Regions from separate parts of the Paenibacillus hamazuiensis genome, predicted to be linked through region 1. Evidence: riboswitches for the same ligand, from Rfam matches in the RefSeq annotation. Region 1 holds a riboswitch; the other holds the start of a gene.
What was found. A riboswitch is a leader RNA that binds a small molecule or an ion and turns the genes downstream of it on or off. The one in region 1 is predicted to bind cyclic di-GMP.

Region 1 (3,205 bases):
TTTATCCAACATGTGGATTCACCTCCTGTTGCTCATTCTATATATATTATACATGATCCGTTAAACGTTAAAACGGAAGTGCATGACATCTCCGTCCTGCACGACGTATTCCTTGCCTTCCAGACGGAGCAAACCTTTTTCTTTGGCCGCGTTCATCGAACCGCTTCCGACCAGATCCTCGTAGCCGACCACTTCCGCACGGATAAAGCCGCGTTCGAAATCGGTATGGATGACGCCTGCCGCCTGAGGAGCTTTCATGCCTTTGCGGATCGTCCAAGCGCGCACTTCCTGTACTCCGGCCGTAAAATACGTGTACAATCCGAGCAGCTTGTATGCCGCGCGGATGAGCCGGTTGAGGCCGGATTCCTGAATGCCGAGCTCCTCCAGGAACATCTCCTTGTCTTCGCCTTCCAGCTCGGCGATTTCCGCCTCCACCTTGGCGCTGATCGGAACGACCTCGGCGCCTTCCTGCGCCGCGTATTCGCGCACCTTCTGCACATACGGATTACCGTCCGCATTCGCCACTTCCGCTTCGCTGACGTTCGCCGCATACAGCACCGGCTTCATCGTGATCAGATGCAGATCGCGGAGGAGCAGCTTCTCTTCGTCGTCCAACTCGACGCTGCGCGCCGGCTTGTCGTTATAGAGCGCCTCTTTGATACGGTCCAGACATTCCACTTCCTGAGCGTATTTTTTGTCGCCGCCCTTCATATTTTTCCGCGAACGCTCAATACGCTTTTCAACGGATTCGATATCCGCCAAAATCAGCTCCAGATTGATCGTCTCGATATCGCTGATCGGATCGACCTTGCCGGAGACGTGCGTGATATTCTCATCCTGGAAGCACCGCACCACATGCACGATGGCGTCCACCTCGCGGATGTGCGCGAGAAATTTGTTGCCAAGCCCCTCGCCCTTGCTTGCGCCCTTCACGAGCCCGGCAATATCTACAAACTCGAACGCCGTCGGCACGATGCGGTTCGGCGTGACGATGTCGGCCAGCTTTTGCAGCCGCTCGTCCGGCACCTCAACGACGCCTACGTTCGGATCTATCGTACAGAAAGGATAGTTGGCCGACTCCGCCCCCGCCTGCGTAATCGCATTAAACAACGTCGATTTGCCCACGTTGGGAAGTCCGACAATACCACATGAAAGCCCCATATATTTAACAACTCCTCAAGTTTCAATAACGTCAAACACAACTATTATACATTTGCTCTTCTCTTTTCACAATAAATCTATCCATTTCCTTTCCAGGTGCGTTAAAAAAGCCCCGCCACCCGAATCAACGGTATGCGGAGCTTGCAAATAAGTTACTTGAACATACGTTTGGCCTGAGCTTCCTTTTTCTTGCTGAAATGCGTCTCCACCTGCTTTTTCAGCACAAATGCCCTGAGCGAATTCGCTTTGTCCCCGCTTAATTCGACGTATTTGGCGCCATAATAAACACCGCCCTGAGACGGTTCCTTGCGGATAATTTCGGCAATGCACGGAATCGGCATTCCGAGGTCCATCTCGATTTCAATTCGCATCTGCGGGTCCAATTGCACCTCGTGCCCCACCGTAAATCCAAGACCGCTTACACTGATATTCTCAATATTCAGCATAATGTCTTCATGTAGACCGCCAGCGGACGGCTCGGGAGAAATCAGCGAGCGGATGCGGCCTTCCTGCGATACCGGAACGCGGGGATGGTCCCTTTTTTCGGCAAAACGTTTCTGATTGCTCGGCGGATTGATGAACATTAAGGCTCCATGGTCTTTGGCAACGACGGTCGAACCGAACATGTAAATTCCGCCCGGCGAATAAACGGTTAATTTGACGCTGTCCCCAAGCTCGAATACGTTATAGTTGTTCAGTTCAACTTCAAGAATATCGCCTTCGGCGTACGACAATACTCCTGTGGACACATAATCGTTTTTCTCTACCACCGTTCGGCTGTTCAGCAAAATTCCAGCCGGACTTTGATATTTTTCCGGGGCAAACTCAAATTGGGCTTTTTTTCTGAACGCAGGCATCGACCTCATTACCAAAACCACCCTTCCTTATCGATATAGGAAAAAAGCCGCCTCCGGAATCGCCGAAGACAGCTTTGCACCGCCTCATGTACAGTACGAGCATACAGCACACGTTAACCCGGCAGCCAGGCTGTCATCGCTCCTCAATTGGAACCTTAGACCCTTTGACTTTGCGTCCTTGCCTTTCGGCAAGTTTGCTATTATCGGTATCTATATAGGTAATTGTTCCTATGAATATAGACTCAGTATATCGAGAAAAAAATCCGTTTTCAATAGGTTTTCAAACAATTTACATTGTTTTCATAATGACCGGATACAGTTTCGTTGCTTGAGATTCTACCCACAATCCCCTACAATAAAATGTGAATAATCCGCCGTTTATCCACAGGGTTATCCACAACATGTTAACAACGAATGCATGTTCGTTTCGTATCCACTATGCGTCCAGAGGTGCCGTTTTGCAGATACATACACATGAAATGTACATGAGGGAAGCTATAAAGGAAGCTCGTTTGGCGGAAGAAAAACAAGAGGTGCCCATAGGCGCGGTTATCGTTTGGAACGATCAAATCATCGGGCGCGGCCATAATTTGCGGGAAACCGCCGCGGACCCACTTGCCCATGCAGAGCTGCTGGCGATTCGCGAAGCCAGCGAATACCTTAAGGCCTGGCGGCTGACGGATTGCAGGCTGTACGTTACGCTTGAGCCTTGCCCGATGTGTGCCGGCGCGATCGTGCAATCCCGAATCAGTCAAGTGATTTACGGAACTCCGGACCCGAAGGCCGGCTGCGCAGGAACGCTTATGAATTTGCTGCAGGAGGAAAGGTTCAACCATCGTACGGAAGTCATAAGCGGGATTTTGCAGGAAGAATGCAGCTCCATGCTGACGCAATTTTTTCGCCGGCTTCGCGGGAAGAACATCCCGTGATTCCGCAGACGGCATGTAAATGGTGCCAACGCCCATAAAAGATCTTTACAATCTCTTTATGATGTGATATTATTAATTTCGCTGCGCGCCCGTAGCTCAGCAGGATAGAGCGACAGTTTCCTAAACTGCAGGTCGTACGTTCGAATCGTATCGGGCGCGCCATGCAGCTCGCTATATGCTTTTCAAATCTTCGAGACGTGGCTCAGCTTGGTAGAGCGCTTGGTTCGGGACCAAGAGGTCGCAGGTTCAAATCCTGTC
Region 2 (3,205 bases), 1.4 Mb from region 1:
TTCATCGTAGGCTCCCGGGCCGAAAAACATCCTCAGCTGGTGAAACGAATGGTTCGGGAAGGGCATGTGATCGGCAATCATTCTTATGATCATGCGCTGCTCCCCAAGCTGCCCGATGAAAAATATAAATCGCAAATCCGTAAAACCGACGCGATTATTAAAAGGTTGACAGGATACAGTCCGCGATTTTTGCGCCCCCCTTATGGAGAAATCAGCGAAAGCCAGCTGAAATGGGCGGCGGCTGAGCGTATGCTTGTCGTCAACTGGAATGTTGACTCTCAGGATTGGCGGCAATTGAATGCACAGCAAGTCACCTATAACGTCATGAAGGATGCCCGGGCCGGAGCTATCATCCTTCAGCATTCGGGCGGAGGCGACGGCCAGGATTTATCCGGAACCGTGCAGGCGCTGCCCGGCATCATCGAGCAGCTGCGGGCCAAAGGTCTGGAGCTTGTCACGCTGCCCGAGCTGCTGCATGAATCGAAACAGAAGTGATTTCGCGAAAGGAGTATACTTACAACCATGATTCAACAATATTTTGTGGACGTCACCTTGGATTGGAACGCCAGCCTGAGCCAGAAGCTGCAGCAGCTGGTCGAAGATGCCGAACAGGAGCTCGGAACTCCTTATATCGAAGTGGCCCAAGTCATTAAACATGATAATATGCAATACACGGTCATTATCAATGCCGATCAAAGCGATCAGGAAGACCAGGAGGAAAAGGAAGAGGAGAAGTAAGCCGCAGCCTCCACGAGTAAGCAAAGCAAGCAAAAAGGAGCCAATGCCGCAGATGTGCGGCCCTGAGCTCCTTTTCCATTAACGTCTTGGTCCGGCCAAATGCTGCTGGGCCATCTTAATCATTTCCCGTACCATCGTACCGCCGATCTGACCGCCGATTTTTCCCGCCTGCTCTGTGGTCAGGTTTCCGTTATTCCCCGGCTCCAGCGGTATGCCAAGCGTTCGTGCCACCTCATATTTGACCTGATCGGGCCGGTCCGGCGAAGTCTGATAACCTTTCTGTTTCATCACTTGTGCTTTGAACTGGTCAACACCATGCTCCGCGCCGGGTACGACGAGTCGTCGATTGCTCCTTCTTCGAGCCATTACGGTTAACCTCCTATAACCAGCTTATAAGCACAGATGAAGTTCATCCCTCAGCCGTGCTTATTCCATAGGTTAACCTCAACCGAACGATCTATGTACTAGGCCATGACGTAAATATGAAATCCGCCGATATCCGGCAAATTGAGAGGAATCGAAAATGCTTTTTTCACTCCGGTCATCTCACCTTGAATCAGGTTAGGAGGCGTAATGTCAATCTCGATGCCTTCATTGTAGAGCATCGTGCTGGCATTTCCGCTGATCATATTGCCCAGCTCGCCTATGGCGCTTTGACTGAGCTCGTCGAACTGCGTCACTTGAAAGCCGCCCATCATTCCGGACACGATCTTCAGCGCAACCTGCTCCGGGAAGCCAAAAATTATGTCTCCCTTCATCTGTCCGATTAAACCTATTTTCAGCCAGATGTGATCGCCCCCCATGGAGACATCCAAAATCTTCAATTCGCCGACAGTCGGCTTTACGTTGATAAGCTGCTCGATAACCATCACCGACGAAGCGAGAAAAGGATTAATATAAGCCGCTTGCATCAGAAATCCCTCCGTTTTATGCAAAAAAAACCACCCGAAACGGGTGGTCGCTATTTCTGAATACACTCTCAGGAATAGAAAACACAAATTTCGGTAACTCAGCCGCCATTGGATTCTCCTTTAGGCCTGAAGCTTTGCGTCCCTATTTTTCAATAGGTTTGCCGTTTCGGATTTGACTTGCCTGTGAGTCGTGAGTTGTACTACTATTTTACCATATCAGTCGAAATTAGGCACTAACAAATTGGACAAAATTTCATGGAATCGATAAAAATAAGTCTTAAGGAGTTGTCCTTACATTGAAGCTGCCCGTTTCTCAAGCCCACCGTCCGTGGCCCGTCCCTGAATCGTCCTGGATCATGAAGCAAATTTGGCACGACCTTCTGTTTGCACACTGGCCGGTCCGCCCTCAGGAAATCCGTGAAATGATTCCTTCCGGAATGACGCTCGATACGTTCGACGGCTTCGCCTGGATCGGCGTCGTGCCTTTCAGGATGAGCGGTATACGGCTGCGAGGCCTGCCTCCTATCCCGTTTACCGATCGTTTTCCCGAAATCAACGTAAGAACCTACGTTACCGTAAACGGTAAACCGGGTGTTTATTTTTTCAGCCTCGACGCGGCCAACCGGCTGGCAGTGCAGACTGCCAAAACGTTTTTTCATCTTCCGTATTTCTATGCAGAAATGGAATGCACAAATGAGGACGGAATCATCCGTTACCGAAGCCGCAGAAAAAATACAACCGAAACTCCGGTTGCATTCGAAGGACGATATAAACCTGTTTCTCCCGTTTTTTATGCCTCGCAGGGATCATGGGAATATTGGCTTACCGAGCGATACTGTCTGTATACGACAAATCGTAAGAGGGAAGTTGTGCGGGGGGATATACTTCACCTGCCGTGGCCGCTGCAGCAGGCAGAAGCCGATATCGGACTGAATACCATGATGACAGCTCAATCGATCAAGCCGTCGGGTCAAAAACCTCATCTTCATTTTTCAAAACGACTGGAAGTATGGATTTGGCCTTTGTCTCCGGGCTGATCAAATGCACCCAATCGTGGGACCTTCTTCCTACATACCTGCTGTCTTTTCTTTTAGCGATCAAGCCTTCCGGTTCGCGGTTAAACATAGCGCTATAAACCAGATCTCTTTCGTTCTCGATATAAGATATTTTTTGAAAAAATTCATTTTCCGTTAAAATCGACTCCAAAATCGATTTTCTTTTCATAAGCGGCAGCTTTCGTAAATCCCTGTCTTTATAGGAAAGAACATCGAAAACGGTAAAGATCACAGGACAGTTGCGGACTGCCGCCTCTATCTGCTTTCTTTTGCTAAAGCGCATTCTTTCCGCAACTGGAGCACCGTCATAAAAGCCGCTTTCCGGGTCTATACGGCACACGACCCCATCCAGGATGACATTCCCTTCAACGGGGACGCAGTGAAGTTCCGGGAACAATCGAGTGACTTCATATTTTTTATGCGATAACAATCTGGTCTCTATCTCCGTTCGGGTTAATATCACGCGGAGTCCTTCCACTTTCGGCTCGAATATATAATCTC

Region 2: another riboswitch for cyclic di-GMP. It lies ahead of MYS68_RS23875 (chemotaxis protein CheX); the one in region 1 lies ahead of MYS68_RS30230 (PilZ domain-containing protein).

The regions. Positions count from the first base shown of each region.
Region 1 is NZ_JALRMO010000001.1:6,897,442-6,900,646, reverse strand. Features, by position in the region: gene prfA (peptide chain release factor 1) at 1-12, opposite strand, end outside; gene ychF (redox-regulated ATPase YchF) at 61-1,161, opposite strand; gene MYS68_RS30230 (PilZ domain-containing protein) at 1,314-2,027, opposite strand; cyclic di-GMP riboswitch class I at 2,136-2,227, opposite strand; gene tadA (tRNA adenosine(34) deaminase TadA) at 2,420-2,947, shown strand; tRNA gene MYS68_RS30220 (tRNA-Arg) at 3,033-3,109, shown strand; tRNA gene MYS68_RS30215 (tRNA-Pro) at 3,139-3,205, shown strand, end outside.
Region 2 is NZ_JALRMO010000001.1:5,500,781-5,503,985, forward strand. Features, by position in the region: gene MYS68_RS23860 (polysaccharide deacetylase family protein) at 1-495, shown strand, start outside; gene MYS68_RS23865 (hypothetical protein) at 523-738, shown strand; gene MYS68_RS23870 (alpha/beta-type small acid-soluble spore protein) at 817-1,104, opposite strand; gene MYS68_RS23875 (chemotaxis protein CheX) at 1,203-1,649, opposite strand; cyclic di-GMP riboswitch class I at 1,739-1,822, opposite strand; gene MYS68_RS23880 (YqjF family protein) at 2,006-2,686, shown strand; gene MYS68_RS23885 (ATP-dependent DNA ligase) at 2,607-3,205, opposite strand, start outside.